4 regions of the Pseudomonas sp. Irchel 3A5 genome follow, and region 1 is predicted to be linked to each of the others. Evidence: predicted binding sites of a transcription regulator. Region 1 holds the regulator's gene; each other region holds the start of a gene.

What was found. Region 1 encodes FliA, which starts transcription of late flagellar genes. Its sites were predicted from a motif close to CTAAAGTTTNNNNNNNNNNNGCCGNTAA; they were not measured.
Region 2: the regulator FliA is predicted to act here: its motif matches at 2,557-2,584, upstream of motA (flagellar motor stator protein MotA).
Region 3: the regulator FliA is predicted to act here: its motif matches at 1,686-1,713, upstream of CKW31_RS10775 (methyl-accepting chemotaxis protein).
Region 4: the regulator FliA is predicted to act here: its motif matches at 2,467-2,494, upstream of CKW31_RS19490 (methyl-accepting chemotaxis protein).

The regions. Positions count from the first base shown of each region.
Region 1 covers NZ_FYDU01000013.1:211,814-216,038, forward strand. Annotated here, with positions in the region: gene CKW31_RS21465 (protein phosphatase CheZ) at 16-804, opposite strand; gene CKW31_RS21470 (chemotaxis response regulator CheY) at 824-1,198, opposite strand; gene fliA (RNA polymerase sigma factor FliA) at 1,488-2,228, opposite strand; gene fleN (flagellar synthesis regulator FleN) at 2,225-3,058, opposite strand; gene flhF (flagellar biosynthesis protein FlhF) at 3,174-4,225, opposite strand, start outside.
Region 2 covers NZ_FYDU01000001.1:49,189-53,413, forward strand. Annotated here, with positions in the region: gene rsgA (small ribosomal subunit biogenesis GTPase RsgA) at 1-443, shown strand, start outside; gene motB (flagellar motor protein MotB) at 612-1,634, opposite strand; gene motA (flagellar motor stator protein MotA) at 1,638-2,489, opposite strand; gene CKW31_RS00215 (HDOD domain-containing protein) at 2,699-4,225, shown strand, end outside.
Region 3 covers NZ_FYDU01000005.1:371,914-376,138, reverse strand. Annotated here, with positions in the region: gene CKW31_RS10775 (methyl-accepting chemotaxis protein) at 6-1,628, opposite strand; gene CKW31_RS10770 (tellurite resistance TerB family protein) at 2,119-2,856, opposite strand; gene CKW31_RS10765 (NADH:flavin oxidoreductase/NADH oxidase) at 3,092-4,198, opposite strand.
Region 4 covers NZ_FYDU01000012.1:9,552-13,776, reverse strand. Annotated here, with positions in the region: gene CKW31_RS19495 (FadR/GntR family transcriptional regulator) at 1-744, shown strand, start outside; gene CKW31_RS19490 (methyl-accepting chemotaxis protein) at 805-2,424, opposite strand; gene CKW31_RS19485 (DUF6482 family protein) at 2,822-3,127, shown strand; gene CKW31_RS19480 (DUF1652 domain-containing protein) at 3,116-3,379, opposite strand; gene CKW31_RS19475 (helix-turn-helix transcriptional regulator) at 3,529-4,225, opposite strand, start outside.

The sequences.
Region 1 (4,225 bases):
GTCAACAGACCAGACTTAGAAGCCCAGGCTCGATAGCAGATCGTCTACATCGTCCTGTCCGGACACAACGTCTTCCCGTTTATCGGCATGAATCTGCGGACCTTCACCCTGTTTGATATGTTTTTCTGGATCTTTTTCTGCGCGGATGGATTCGTCGTCATGTTCGATGCCCGCAAAGCGGTCTACATGACTGGCCATGAGCACCAATTTCAGCAGATTGCTCTCGACTTCAGTGACCAATTGCGTGACGCGCTTGATCACCTGACCGGTCAGGTCCTGGAAGTCCTGGGCCAGCAGAATGTCGTTGAGGTGGGAGGAAACCTCATGGGTATCCTTTTCGGTGCGCGTCAAGAAACCATCGACACGTCGCGCCAGCTCACGAAACTCTTCAGCACTGACTTCACGCCGCATGAAACGCCCCCAGTCCGCGCTCAAGGCCTTGGCCTCGTCGTTCAGACTGTGCATCAGCGGGGTGCTTTCTTCGACCAGGTCCATGGTGCGGTTAGCCGCATTTTCCGTGAGCCTGACGACATACGACAGGCGTTCGGTGGCGTCCGTGATCTGGGACACCTCTTCGGCTTGCGGCATGTTCGGGTCAATCTGGAAGTTGACGATCGCGCTGTGCAACTCGCGGGTCAGCTTGCCGATTTCCTGATACAGGCCACGATCCCGAGCCTGGTTAAGCTCATGGATAAGTTGCACGGCGTCGCCGAAACGGCCTTTTTCAAGGCTCGCCACCAGCTCGGTTGCGTGTTTTTTCAGGGTCGATTCAAACTCGCCCATTGACGTTTCGTTGTTCTCCATAAAGCCCTCGCGGCATACATCAGCTATTGACGCGCTCAAAGATCTTGTCGATCTTTTCTTTCAGCGCCTGAGCCGTGAATGGCTTGACGACATAACCGTTGACGCCGGCCTGAGCCGCTTCAATGATTTGGTCGCGCTTGGCTTCTGCGGTCACCATCAACACCGGGAGGTGCTTGAGGCGCTCATCGGCACGCACTTTACGCAGCAGGTCGATACCAGTCATGCCAGGCATGTTCCAGTCCGTTACCAGAAAGTCAAAGGAACCGCTTTCCAGCATTGGCAACGCGGTAAGCCCGTCATCGGCTTCGGACGTGTTGGTAAAGCCCAGATCACGCAGCAGGTTTTTAATGATCCGCCGCATCGTTGAGAAGTCATCAACGATGAGGATTTTCATGTTCTTGTCCAATTCGACCTCCAAGCAGTCTTTGACGCGTTCAGCACCTGAACGCGCTGTTCAATCAATACCGGCACAGCTCACATCGGCTGCACGAAAACGACGGGCTTGGTAAATCAACAACTATGGAAACCGCACAGCAAATCCACGGACTGCATGAAAGCTATTGCTTTTAACAGTCCGTGGTACGAATGCCTGTATGGCCCCAGCCTTGTCCACTGTCCCACGTAACGCTTTGCACAGCCTGCTCACACGCAACACGTAATCACCAAGGATTACGTACCACTTGTCAACGCGCTCGCCACTCTCCCAAACGCCCTCGTAAACGAGCTGCGCACTGGCTGTGTAACTGGCTGACTCGAGATTCGCTGACCCCCAGGACCTCACCGATTTCCTTGAGGTTCAGCTCCTCGTCATAGTACAGCGCCAAAACCAGACGTTCACGCTCCGGCAAGTTGGCAATTGCATCTGCCAACGCAGCCTGGAAGCGTTCATCTTCCAGGTCGCGCGACGGCTCAAGCGAACCGCTTGCGCCATCCTCATGCAGTCCTTCATGTTCGCCGTCCTGCAAAAGGTCGTCGAAACTGAAGAGGCGACTGCCCAAGGTATCGTTCAAAATCCCGTAGTAATCATCGAGACTCAATTGGAGTTCGGCCGCAACCTCGTGATCTTTAGCGTCACGGCCTGTTTTTGCTTCAATTGAGCGAATTGCGTCACTGACCATGCGCGTATTGCGGTGAACCGAGCGAGGTGCCCAGTCGCCCTTGCGCACTTCATCGAGCATCGCACCACGGATACGAATCCCGGCGTACGTCTCGAAACTGGCACCCTTGGTGCAATCGTACTTGGTGGAAACTTCCAGCAAGCCGATCATCCCCGCCTGAATCAAGTCTTCGACCTGAACACTGGCAGGCAAGCGCGCCAGTAAATGGTAGGCAATGCGCTTGACCAGCGGAGCATACCGCTCGATCAAATCATATTGCGAGTTTCGGGACGCTTTGCTGTACATCTGATAGCCGCTCGCGGTCATTGAACAGGCCCTGCAGTTGTCTGGTAAACCAGTCGCTCAACGAAGAACTCAAGATGTCCACGTGGGTTGGCAGGCAGCGGCCAGGTATCGACCTTCTGCGCAATGGCCTTGAACGCCAGCGAACATTTAGAGCGTGGGAAAGCTTCGTATACGGCACGTTGTTTCTGTACGGCCTTACGCACACATTCGTCGTAAGGCACTGCGCCGACATACTGCAAAGCGACGTCCAGGAAGCGGTCAGTCACCTTGGTCAACTTGGCGAACAGGTTGCGCCCTTCCTGAGGACTCTGGGCCATATTGGCCAGGACCCGGAAACGGTTCATGCCGTAATCGCGATTGAGCAACTTGATCAGAGCGTAGGCGTCCGTGATGGAAGTGGGCTCATCGCACACCACCAGCAAGACCTCCTGAGCGGCCCGGACAAAGCTGACCACCGACTCGCCAATACCGGCGGCTGTGTCGATGACCAGCACGTCGAGATTGTCGCCAATGTCGCTGAATGCCTGAATCAGACCGGCGTGCTGCGCCGGGCTCAGATGAACCATGCTCTGGGTGCCGGAGGCAGCAGGCACGATTCGAATCCCGCCCGGGCCTTGCAACAACACGTCGCGAAGCTCACAACGACCCTCGATCACATCGGCGAGGGTACGTTTTGGCGTCAGCCCCAGAAGGACGTCGACATTCGCCAGGCCAAGGTCGGCGTCCAGCAGCATGACGCGCCGGCCGAGCTCGGCCAAGGCCAGCGAAAGGTTCACTGACACGTTAGTCTTACCGACGCCACCCTTGCCGCCGGTCACCGCGATCACCTGTACGGGATGCATGCTGCCCATGTTAATTGTTTACCTTGTCTTGCGTAGACCGAAGCCAGATTGCGGGCGACACGCTCAATGAAGAGCAATGCCAGGCAGACCACCGATGCAGGTAACTCTGAATAGTTCGCTTCACTTAACCGACCCGTTTGTTGGGGTTGTGGTAAAGGTCGGCGAACATATCCGCCATGGCCTCTTCGCTTGGCTCTTCTTGCATCTGCACATTGACCGCGCGCGTCACCAATTGGTGCCTGCGCGGAATGTGGAGATCATCAGGAATTCTAGGCCCATCAGTCAGATAGGCCACAGGCAACTCATGACTGATGGCAAGGCTGAGCACTTCCCCCAGGCTGGCAGTTTCGTCCAGCTTGGTCAGGATGCAGCCGGCCAGACCACAGCGTTTGTAGCTGTGATACGCAGCCGTCAGCACTTGTTTCTGGCTGGTGGTTGCCAGTACCAGATAATTACGTGATTTGATCCCGCGCCCCGCCAGACTCTCCAGCTGCATACGCAGAGCCGGATCACTGGCTTGCAGGCCCGCGGTATCAATCAGCACAACACGCTTGCGCAGCAGTGGGTCCAGCGCTTGCGCCAGTGACTGGCCTGGATCGACGTGAGTCACCGGCACGTTGAGGATGCGGCCCAATGTCTTGAGCTGCTCCTGAGCGCCGATACGGAAACTGTCCATGCTGACCAGGGCGATATTCTGTGCGCCGTACTTGAGTACGTAACGCGCTGCCAGCTTGGCCAGCGTGGTGGTCTTGCCCATGCCAGCCGGGCCGACCATGGCAATCACACCGCCTTCTTCAAGCGGCTCGACGTCAGGCACTTCGATCATCCGCGCCAGGTGGGCCAGCAACATGCGCCAGGCCTGACGTGGCTCGTCGATATCAGGGATCATTTCCAGCAGGTCGCGGGACAACGGGCCAGACAAGCCGACACGTTGCAGACGACGCCAAAGATTGGCCTGGGCCGGACGACTGCCCTGCAACTGATTCCACGCCAGGGAGCCGAGCTGGACTTCCAGCAGCTCACGCAGGCCATTCAATTCAAAACGCATCGAGTCGTAACCGCGCTGACCACCCGCTGGCGCAGCCGGAGCAGCCTGCGGCTGTACGGAGGGACGCGGCGGCTCTTCCAGCGTCGGCTCGATGTGGGTATCGGCAGCGCTCAATGGCAAACCGGCAA
Region 2 (4,225 bases), on a different contig from region 1:
ACGGCGACGGCATGCAACAACTGCAAGCGCAGCTGGACGGGCATATCAGCGTGTTCGTCGGTCAGTCTGGCGTTGGCAAGTCATCTCTGGTCAACAGCTTGCTGCCTGAAGTTGAAACCCGTGTCGGGCCGCTGTCCGAGTTGTCCGGGCAAGGTACACACACCACGACGACTGCCCGCCTGTTCCATTTCCCCCGTGGCGGCGATTTGATCGACTCCCCGGGTATTCGTGAATTCGGTCTGGGCCACGTCAGCCGTGCGGATGTCGAAGCCGGTTTCATCGAGTTCAACGACCTGATCGGCACCTGCCGCTTCCGCGATTGCAAACACGACCGCGAACCGGGCTGTGCATTGTTGATCGCGCTGGAAGAAGGCCGCGTGCAACAGCAGCGTATGAACAGCTATCGCTCGATCATCGCCAGCTTGCCGGAAAGCAGCTACTAGCAGCGCCTTGCAGGAGCTGCCGCAGGCTGCGAATCGCGGACTGTCTGGAAGAATGCCTTCGCAGCCTTCGGTAGCTCCTACAGATTTGCAGCCGACAAAAAAGCCCGGACTCTTTCGAGATCCGGGCTTTTTACTTGCAGCTTGAGGCTTGTAGCTCGTGGCTAGACCTTAATTCTTCGTCTCATCCAGCTTCAACGTGCCGTCTTCGAACAAGTTCAGCTTTTGCCGAATCTCGTGCGGCTGGGCGTAGGCCTGTGGATCATCCGGCGGCTGGATTCTAGGATTGACTGGCGCAGCCGGTGCAGGCTCAGTGCCCGTGGCTTTGCCCTGGCCGCCCCTGTAAACCTGACTGCCTTCAATACGCTGCATGGCCTTCTTGGTCAGGACCATGATATCGATGCGCCGGTTGACCGGGCTTTGCGGATGCTCGCCGTCATACAGCATCGACGACGCATAGCCGACTACCCGCGCCACCTGGTTTTCCGGGTAGGTGCCGGCAACCAGAGCTCGACGTGCCGAGTTGGCCCGATTAGCCGACAGCTCCCAGTTACCGAACTCGCCGTTACCCACATAAGGCTTGCCATCTGTGTGCCCGCTGATGCTGATTTTGTTCGGCACCGCTTTGATGGTATCGGCCATGGCCAGCAGAATGTCTTCGAAATAGGGCTTGAGACGCGCACTGCCCAGGTCGAACATCGGCCGGTTATCAGCGTCTGTAATCTGGATCCGCAGACCATCCTGAGTAATCTCGAAATGGATCTGGTCCTTGAATTTCAGCAGTTCAGGATTCTCTTCGATCTTGTTCTGCAACTCCTGGAGCAACAACTCCAGACGCTCTTGCTCGACCTCTTCCGCCTTGGCCTCCGCCGTCTCGGCTTCGATTGGCACAGTGTCTGGTGTAGGGGTGTTCTTGATTTCCGGGTTCAAGGTCTGATCAGGCGACATTTCCGGCGATCCACCCAGATCAATCACGTAGGGCGAACCACTGTCCGAGAACCCGACCGGGTCTTTAAAGTAACCGGCGATAGCGACTAACTGCTCCGGGGTTGCTGCAGACAGCAGCCAGAGCACCAGAAAGAACGCCATCATGGCGGTTGCAAAGTCCGCGAAGGCGATTTTCCAGGCGCCACCGTGGTGACCGGCTTCATAGCGCTTTACGCGCTTGATGATTATCGGCTGATTATTTTCCATGACTCAGCGACCGCGAACCGCTTGTTCCAGCTCACTGAAGCTGGGCCGGTGTGCCGGATAGAGAACCTTGCGGCCAAACTCGACAGCCAGCGAAGGAGGCATACCGGAGGCCGATGCCACCAGCGACGCCTTGATGGCCTCATAGACGTTGAGCTCTTCTTTGGCATCGTGGGCAAGGCAGCTCGCCAGAGGACCGAAGAAACCGTAGGCGGCAATGATACCCAGGAAGGTACCCACCAGCGCAGCACCCACGTGGTTACCAATGGCAGCCTTGTCGCCGTCACCCAGGGAAGCCATGGTGATCACGATGCCGAGTACTGCCGCCACAATACCGAAACCGGGCAGGCCGTCGGCGATACCGGTTACAGCGTGGGATGGATGACCCAGCTCTTCCTTGATGCTCTGCAGCTCCATGTCAAACAGGCCTTCCAGCTCGTGAGGAGCCATGTTGCCGGATGACATGATACGCAGGTAATCACAGATATAAGCCGTCATGCGCTCGTCTTTCAGCACGCCGGGATACTTGGCGAAAATCGGGCTCGCCGAAGCGTCTTCGATGTCCCCTTCAATCGCCATCATGCCTTCACGGCGGCTCTTGTTGAGGATCTCGTACACCAGACCCAGCACTTCAAGATAGAAGGCGTGCGTGAAGCGCGTACCGAACATCTTCAGCGACTTCTTCATGACGTGCATGGTCATGTAGCCTGGGTTGGCTTGCAGAAATGCGCCCAGACAGGCACCACCGATGATCAACACCTCGAAAGGCTGGATCAGCGCGCCAATCTTACCGTGAGAAAGTACGTAGCCTGCGAGAACACTCGCGAAGACGACGATGATGCCGATAATTTTAGCCATAGGTAGAAAGTACTTACTGAGTCGGGTTCAGGGACATGCGCGGAAGTTCTTGAAACTCTTGTTCTACTTATCGGCATATGTGGGCCAGACTGTAGCCAGAAAAATCGAAAAGCCAGTTGACCGGTGAACGGGGGCCCGTAAATTAGGGTCTTACCCATTGATTTCGCAGTGTCCACTGCCTACATTTTCAGTCGCACGGGCCATGATGCATGCCTCCAGAAACGTCGCCACAGCTTCCCGTCCCGAACACGCTCGATGCGTGGCTCAAGCAATTGGACAGCATTGCATTGCCGGTCCCTCTGCCCAGCCACAATAAGGTCCGTAGCGCACTGAATGATAGCCGCCGCTCTTTGCGTGACATCGCCGACATGATGCAGGACAGCCCGGCGCTGGTCCTGAGCGTGATGCGCGAAGCCAACCATCAAAGCACCGGTCTGACCGAACCTGCTGAAAGCCTCGAAGTGGCGATCACTCGTCTGGGCCTGGGGCGTACGGAGGTGCTGCTCAACCGCCTGCCCGCTCTGGAAAACGAGAAGATTCCGGCCACGTTCCGCCAGTTGCTACTGATCAGTCAGCACGCTACGCAGCAGGCCAACGGACTGTTCGCGGCTCGCCTGGCGCGGCTCTGGCAGGATATCCACCTGGGCAGCCTGTTGTTTCTGGCGCCGCTGTGGCCAATAGCGCTGGCGCACCCGAAATTGCTGGAAGAATGGGAACTGCGGGTTATCCACAAAGGTGAGTCTTCCCGGGCAGTGGAGAAAAAGCTGTTTGGCGTCAGTCTGCTGGAGCTCTGCATGCAATTGGCCACCTTGTGGCGCCTGCCTTTATGGGTGACTCAAGGCTACAAGCTGCTGATCAGCGAACGACGCCAATTGGTCAAGGCGCTGCATATTGCGCGGGCTAATGACGATCCATTGCAACAGCAGCAATTGATGGACGCCGATCCGAACCTGCGTCGCTGGTTCAATCAACCCGCCAATACCGTACTGCTGGGCAACGGCCTGGCGCTGGCCGCTCAACAGGCATGGGACAGCCCGCACTGCCTGCGCTGGGAGTTAATGAGCAGCCTGTACTTGCAGCAATCCATGGACAGCGTGCAGCAGCAGGCCCATCAGAACGCAGTCAGCAGCGCTCGCAACCATAATGACCCAAGCCTGTGGCACCCGGCCGAAGCGCTGATCTGGCCGTGGGCAACCCGCCGGATTCACAGCAAGCTGCAAGCAGCGCCGCCACCCTCGCCCGATGCCTTGCAGAGCTGGCGCAAGCTGTGCGCCGACTTGCTCGCCAACCCGAGCCCCTTCAGTAACGCCATGCACTTGACCACCACGGCGCGGGACGCTCTGGTTTCCTGCGGCATGGAACGTGTGATGTTGCTGATGGCAGACAAGACCGGTACCCAGCTGCGTGTCCATCAGATCGCCGGGTTGAGAGCTGAAACGACGTCGCTGGCGCTCTCTATAAAGGAAAGCACCGTATTGCAACGTCTGTTGGCTCAGCCCACCCAGCTCCGCATGACGCCCGCCAATATCGATCAATTCTCGGCTCTGCTGCCGGGTAATCTGCGGGCTTTGTTCCCAGGCAAACACTGGCTGATCCGATCTCTGAGCAGCAACAATAAGGTGTTGATGCTGGTGGTGGCAGATCAGGGCGGCGGGCAGTTTTCGGAAACCTCGGTGCAGGCTTTCGGTAAAACCTGCCAATGCATCGAGCGGGCGCTGACAAGCTTTAGTAGTCGC
Region 3 (4,225 bases), on a different contig from region 1:
AGTACTCAGACTTTGAAACGCGAAACGCCGCTGCGCAGACCGACCGCCACCTGACTCAACTCATCAATGGCAAAACTGGCCTGACGCAAGGACTCCACCGTCTGGCTACTGGCATCGCCCAATTGCACAAGCGCCTGATTGATCTGCTCGGCACCGGTGGCCTGGGCCTGCATGCCTTCGTTGACCATCAACACTCGAGGTGCCAACGCCTGCACCTGATGAATAATCTGCGTCAACTGTTCGCCCACCTGAGTGACTTCGAACATACCGCGGCGGACTTCCTCGGAGAACTTGTCCATGCCCATCACGCCGGCAGACACCGCCGACTGGATCTCACGGACCATCTGCTCAATGTCGTAAGTCGCCACGGCCGTCTGGTCAGCCAGACGACGCACTTCTGTCGCGACGACGGCAAAACCACGGCCGTACTCACCGGCCTTCTCCGCTTCAATAGCGGCGTTGAGCGACAGCAGGTTGGTCTGGTCAGCGACCTTGACGATGGTCACGACCACCTGATTGATGTTGCCAGCCTTCTCATTGAGGATCGCCAGTTTGGCGTTGACCAGATCCGCCGCGCCCATCACCTGGTGCATGGTGTCTTCCATACGTGCCAGGCCCTGCTGACCGGAACCGGCAAGGATCGAAGCCTGATCAGCAGCACTGGTCACTTCGGTCATGGTGCGAACCAGATCCCGGGAAGTGGCAGCAATTTCCCGGGACGTCGCGCCAATTTCAGTAGTAGTCGCGGCGGTTTCGGTAGCCGTGGCCTGCTGCTGCCGGGAAGTGGCAGCAATCTCGGTGACGGATGTCGTGACCTGTACCGAGGAGCGCTGAGCCTGGGAAACGAGGCCAGTCAGCTCGGTCATCATGTCATTGAAACCGGTTTCCACTGCGCCGAATTCGTCTTTGCGATCCAGATTGAGCCGTTTGCTCAAGTCGCCGGTGCGCATGGTTTCCAGGATGCTGACGATGCGCTGCATCGGCGACATGATCGAACGCATCAGCAACAGTCCGCATGATGTCGCAGCGATAATCGCGATGAGCAGAGAAAGCCCCATGCTGATTTTTGCGCCGGTAACAGCGACGACAATTCGGTCCGTCGCGTCATCAGCTACTTTTTTGTTGATGACGATGATGTCGTTAAGTTGCTTACGACCCAGCGTCCAGACTGGTCTGGTCTGATCGTAAAACTCGGTCTTGGCTTTTATATAGTCGCCGCGCTGGAAACTGGTATGCACGTCATTGAGCAGGCGCGTGTAAGTCTCACGCTGCCGCTCGAAGTCAGTGAAATTCGCGCGGTCGTTATCGTCAAAGATGGTTTGCTTATAGTTGTCGACCTGCTGTTGAAGGCGCGCCTCGAAATCCTTGAACTGGTCTTTTTCCGGGCCGGTCAACTCACGCCCCTCCCCTTCACCGATCAGCTCAAGAGTCCGAATGTAACTTTCACCCCAAGCGCTGCGCAGCAGGGTGCTGTAGTACACGCCTGGAAGTGCATCGAGGCGAACTTCTTCTTCACTGGACTGAATGGATAGCAGGCGGGAAAACGACACGATAACCATCATGAGCATGATGGCGATAATTACGGCGAAACTCGCCAAGATCCGTTGGCGTAAGGTCCAGTTCTTCACGGTCATCCCTCAAGAGTTCAACACCGGACTTCACGCCGGGTTCAAGAAGCGGACCGATGAGCGGCCCAACGCGGCCTGAGTATAGCCCAGGCTCTGACGAACTAAGGGGGTTGTTTCAGAGATAAATTAGGGTTATTCCCACGAAATCCAGAGAATTTTCTTACAGGCCTTGGGTATTCGGATGAGTGCAGGGGTTAGATGTGGTGTTGCAGATGGGTGGTTGGGCCAGCTTTACGCAGGAACTGTGGGAGATTCTATGTCTCCTCACAAACCCGAAGATTGATCGCAACCCCGTAGGACCGGCTTCAGCCGCGAGGGCAATAGTCCTGGGGATGGATTTTTAGCGGATGTACTGACGTCCTCCCGGCTAAAGCCGGTCCTACGAGAGCGCGCAGGAACTGTGGGAGCGAGGCTTGCCCGCGATACATGAGACGCGGCTGAAAGGCATACCGCGTTGTCATTTGCTGCGAGCAAGCACAACCGACTGCTTTTAAACCTGCGCCTGACGCACCTGTATTTCCAGCTCAGCCTTCAATGCAGGTGCCAGCTTCAGTTGACGGGCCAGTTCGTCCAGATACACACGCTCCATGAACTGTTCTTCGTCCACCATCATCACACTGGCAATATACATTTCTGCCGCCATCTCCGGCGTTTTCGCGGCACGCGCGACTTCGACCGGGTCCAGAGGCTTGTGCAGTTCGGCGTGCAGCCATTGCTGCAACTCCTGATCACCGGTCAGTTTGGTAAATTCACCTTCGATCAGCTCACGTTCACGCTCATCGACATGACCATCGGATTTGGCTGCGGCGACCAATGCGCGAAGGATTGCCTGACTGTGCTCCTCGACTTGCTCCGGTGGCAGACGGTCAATGGTCTGTGGCTCGCCCTGCCCGGCCAGGCCCTGCTTGGCCTGCCAGTTGCCATACGCCTTGTACGCAATAACACCCAGGGCGGCCAGGCCACCATAAGTCAGCACTTTGCCGCCAATTTTGCGCCCGCCCTTGCTGCCCAGCAGAAAACCCATGGCGCCGGAAGCCAGGGCACCACCGCCCGCACCTGACAACAGGCTGCTCAAACCACCGCCACCAGCACCGCCCAACAAACCACCCAGGCCGCCCGCAGCAGAGGATTTCTTGCCGCCTTGCTGATGCCCGGCACCACCGGCCTTGTTCTGCAACATCTCCTGGCCGGATTTAAGAAGTTGGTCGAGTAAGCCACGCGTGTTCATGGAAAGCCTCCACAGACTTTTTCATTCGATTGGGTACACGGCAGAGTAAAACGAAGTGTGTCATGGCTGGAGAGTCGGAGTGCTTCCGGATGTTGCAACGAAGACGTGGGACCGGCTTTAGCCGGGAAAGCGGTATGTCCACCAATACAAATGTACCGGCGGTACTGGCCCTTTCCCGGCTAAAGGCGGTCCCACGCCATCATGCTTGCGGGCAAGCACCGACGCCCATCACACACTAATCCCGCAAATCAGACTCATGGATCGGCTGATCACGATGGGTAGCACGCTGATACTGCGCAGGCCAGGTTGCCTTGCGGCCGCCGAGGTCATCATCGGCATGCAACGGCCAGTAAGGATCACGCAGCAGTTCACGGGCGAGAAGGATGATATCGGCCTGCCCGGTGCGCAGGATGTGCTCGGCCTGAGCCGGTTCGGTGATCATGCCCACGGTGCCCGTCGGCATCTCCGACTCCTTGCGAACCCGTTCGGCGAAGCGCGTCTGATAACCCGGACCCACAGGGATTTCAGCATTGGCTGAAGTGCCGCCCGACGACACGTCGATAAGGTCAACACCCAGCTCTTTCAAGCGGCGCGCCAGTTCAACGGTTTCATCCGGGTTCCAGCCATCTTCCACCCAGTCAGTGGCGGACACTCGCACAAACAAAGGCAACTCTTCAGGCCAGACCGCACGTACAGCTTGAGTCACTTCAAGCGTCAGGCGAATACGATTTTCAAATGAACCGCCGTATTTGTCCTGACGCTGATTGCTCAGCGGCGACAGGAACTGGTGCAACAGATAACCGTGGGCGGCATGGACTTCCACGACCTTGAACCCGGCCGTGAGCGCCCGCTTTGCAGAGGCCACGAAGGCTTGAATGACGTCCTGAATCTGCGCCTCGCTCAATTGCACCGGCGCCGTGTGCTTGGGATCGAAGGCAATCGGCGATGGCCCCCAAGGAGTCCAGCCGCCTTCTTCGGCTTTGATGCTGCCCGACTTGCCCAGCCACGGCCGCCAAGTGCTGGCCTTGCGTCCGGCGTGGGCGAGCTGAATCCCTGCAACCACGCCTTGAGCGTTGATGAAGCGGGTGATTCGCTGCAAGCCTTCGATCTGCTCATCGTTCCACAGGCCAAGGTCTTCAGGCGTGATTCTGCCGTCTTTGGTGACCGCAACAGCCTCGGTAAAGACAAGGCCAGCACCGCCCACTGCGCGGCTGCCAAGGTGGACCAGATGCCAGTCGTTCGTCAGGCCATCGACCGCTGAGTACTGACACATCGGGGATACCGCAATGCGGTTGCGCAAGGTTAGCTGGCGTAAGGTGTAGGGTTCTAACAACAAGCTCATGGGAACCTCTCAGGCTGTAATAGGCAG
Region 4 (4,225 bases), on a different contig from region 1:
AATCCCACCCCGATTTTCGAACCGGCAGAGAGCGATCCGTCCATAAGACGTCCGCGTAATCTGACACTGGCGCTGGTCAACATCCTGACCAGCATGATTGAAGACGGTCAGCTCAAGGTCGGTGACAAGCTCCCGCCGGAAAAACACATTACCCAGGAGCACGGCGTCAGTCGTACGGTAGTGCGCGAGGCTATTTCGCACCTGCAATCCCACGGACTGGTGGAAACCCGACACGGCATCGGAACGTTTGTGGTTCGGCAGCGAGTCGATCAAATCGATCCTCAGGCAGACCGCACGCTCAGCGACGTCATGGCAGTCATCGAGTTACGTATCGGGATCGAAGTCGACTCTGCGGGCTTCGCCGCCCTGCGCAGAACCGAGGAACAACTGGCGCGTATGCGACAGGCGCTAAGCATCATTGAGGACCCGACTGTGAGCCGGGCCGAAGCGGCAGCCGCTGATTTTGATTTTCATCAGCAAATTGCCCTGGCCACCGACAATCGCTACTTCGCTGATATCACCGAACATCTGGGCCTGACGCTCATTCCGCGTAACCGCCTCAACTCGGCAGCGCTGGCCAACACGGCCATCAAGGATTACAGCGCCAGGCTGCGTCAGGAACATCACGACATTTATGCCACCATTGCCAACCGGGACTCAGACGGTGCCAAGGCCGCAATGCGTCGCCACTTGAGTAATATCCGTGAGCGCTTGCGTGCAGCGTATGAGAAACAGGGATCATGAACACCGACCGAACGCGCTGTAGCGACTGTTGCGTCGCTACAGCTTTCCCAGCCTGAAAAATTACAGGGCGAACCGTCCCACCAGCCTGTTCATGTCAGCCGCCAGACGCGACAGCTCGGAACTCGCCGCTGCGGTCTGATGAGCGCCCGTCGCGCTCTGGATGGACAGGTCACGAATACTCATCAGGTTGCCGTCTACCGAACGAGCCACTTGGGCCTGCTGCTCCGAAGCGGTGGCGATCATCTGATTCATTTCGTTGATTTCATTGATGGCTTTGGCAATCAATGTCAGCGCCGCGCCCGCTTCATGAGCCACACCCAATGTACCTTGCGCCTGCTCACAGCTCTCACTCATGGCTTTGGTGGCCTGCTCGGTGCCTTTGAGAATGTCACCGATCATTTGCTCGATTTCCTGCGTGGACGTCTGAGTACGATGCGCCAGCGCCCTCACCTCGTCGGCGACGACAGCAAAGCCTCGACCCTGCTCCCCTGCCCGCGCCGCTTCGATGGCTGCGTTCAAGGCCAGCAGGTTTGTCTGCTCGGCAATGGTGCGGATCACGTCCAGCACCTTGCTGATGTCCTTGGACTGTACCGCCAGACGCTGCACGTCACCGCTGGTGTTCTGCACGGTCTGACTGAGTCTCTCGATGGCAGTGACGGTGCTGGTAACCCGCGAAGCGCCTGTGCGGGTTGCCTGATCAGAAGCCTTGGCAGCGTCAGACGCCGAAGCCGCATTACGGGCGACTTCATCAACAGCCGCAGTCATTTCATTGACCGCCGTCGCCGCCTGATCGATTTCGGTGTTCTGACGCATCAACCCTTTGCTGGACTCTTCAGTGACAGCATTCATCTCCTCAGATGCCGAGGCCAGTTGAGTGGCTGAATCACCAATCAGCTTGATGGTGTCGCGCAGGTTGTTCTGCATCTGCTGGGTGGAGCGCAGAAGGTCGGCGAACTCGTCCTTGCCATTGATTGTAATAACGGTGCGCAGATCACCTTTGGCGATCATGTCATTGACCCGCAACATGTCGCGCAAAGGCACAACAATACTTTTAGTAAACAAGACCGCTAGCGCGATAGTTGCCAATGCGGCGGCGACAATTATGAAAATGACAAACATCAAGCCACTTTGATAAGACGCCTCGGACGCTTTACCTGCTTCGCCCGCCTCTTCAATATTCATCTGGACAAGCCCGGCCACTGCTTCTTCCAGAGGTCGCGTCACGGGGGTTACGTTACTGGCTATATAAGCCAATGCCTCGGCAGCTGCACCTCGACTTGCAAGGGCTGAAACGCCATCGAACGCGGTCAGCATTTTTTCAGAGTTTTCAGAAACGGCTTTGAATAACTGGCCTTCCCTGTCGCTGGCAACAAAAGGGGCGTAAGTCTGAATCTGCTTCCTTAGCTCGTCACGCAGGTTGTTGATGGTTTTGACGGTTGCGGCGATAGCCTCGGGATCGGTCTGGGAAACCAGTCGACGGTTCTCAAGACGCAAGCGCAGCATGGCGGCGTTGATCCGGTCGGCAACCACGATACTGGCCAGTGCGTCATTCTCCAGATCCGCAGCCATCTCGCGAATATCGCCCATTTTCCATACGGAGATCCCCCCCAGGGCCACCAACAGAAAAGCGATAAACATGAAGCTGAGTGTCGCGCGCACCGATACCTTGAGGTTTCTCATTAACAGGCTTCCGTTTCAGATTTATTAGCATTCGATGTGAAACTATCGGCCATTAAAAATTAAGCTTGAGGCCATCTTAAAAATTGCAGTAGCACACTGTTTACTCGCATTAGTTGGAACACCTCACCCGTATTAAATTATTCGGCACGTTGAAAGCTGGCTGAAAGAAACAATGTATTGGGACGAGAAAAATCTGTGCTGGGGTGTGTGCGTAAGCCGCTAAAAAATAAAAGTAATAAAAACTTTAACTGATCAAACAGTCAGCTTTTTAATTTTCCAAACCCTGCATTGCTGTCAACTGACGACCACTAATCGGCGAGGTCCGAACTTGACCCGCGCATCTGTCTCAAACCTGAGCAGGCAGGCAATCGTCCGCCAATGTTCAAGAGGTAATATCATGGAACTGGGTAAATTGGCTGATCAGGTGAAGAAAGGCGAAATTGAAGCGGTCCATCTGGTCACGATGGAGGGAGGGTCCTACGTCATGCATGCGATGAAGGATGGCAAATCCCACCCTATCATCGATGCCAAGGGCAGCACGCTGCATATCGCGTCACTGGAAGAGGCACGCAAAAACCTGAAGGGCGTGCCTGAAGTACCGCTGTTCCTCGTCCAGCCCGCGGTCTATGACGAGATGGTCGGCTTGGGTACCACTGACCAGCAACCCAATCGCGAACCGATTCCCTGGAACTCAAGCCTGTGAAGAGGGAGCAACATCAAGTGGGTTCATTCCGACACTGCCCAGCTCATCGCGTAATTCGCTGATAAGCGCCAACACGTCGTGCTGGGTTTTAACCTGATCCAGCGCAATGCCGATGACCATCAGGTCAACGCGTCCTGATTCTCGATCATAAATGCGTACGCTGAGGGATGCGTCTGCACTGATGACGCATTCGCATGCCAAGGGCTCAAAGCTGCCTTCGATTTCCTGACGGACCTGCGACAGCCAGCTCATTGCCGGCCACCTTGTACTTGCGAGCTCTTAAAAGTCTGCAACTGCTGCCCCTGACAAGGTCCAGAAATGGACCGTCAGGGTAAAGAAAACAGCGCCAAGATAAACAGACGAATTTGCACTGGTAGCACTAGTGCATTCGCACCATCAATCTAGTGCAGTGGCTTGCGGCCATCACTGGTGAAGAGTGCCCTCTCCCTTGCCCAGACAATAGCTTCAGCGCGGCTGTGTACACCAAGTTTGGAATACATGGTCGCTACGTGATTGCGCACGGTGTTGGGCGCGAGCTTAAGACGTGCCGCGATTTCCTTGTCGGCCAGGCCTTCGCAGATCAAGCCCAATACGTCCTTTTCCCGAGCCGTCAGGTCTGTCAATGAACTGCCTGGTAACTGCGGGGCTTTGCCTTTCTTCACGTTGGCCAGCTTTTCAATCAACGAGCGGGCAAACCAGGAAGCGTCCTGCATGACCTCTTCGATGGCCGCGATCAATTCCAGGTCGGATCGCTTGCGCTCCGAGATGTCCATCAGCACCAGCAGATAACAGGAGATACCCTGAATCACGACAGTATCGGCAGACAGTACGCAGTCGATGACCTCATCACCACGCTTGCGCACCTTGAGCTCCATACCTTCAATGCTGCCGGTCTTCTTCAATACCTCGAATATCTGTTCGCAGCTTTTCGGGTCGTCAATGAAGCCAAGCTCCTCGACAGATCGCCCGGTCAGTTCCTGCGCGGTGAAACCGGTGGTGTTAATGAAGGCATCGTTCACCTCAACCAAAAACTGCGATTCGGCGTTACACACCAGCGTCGGCACCGGGGTCAGGCGAAAGGCTTTGGCGAAACGCTCT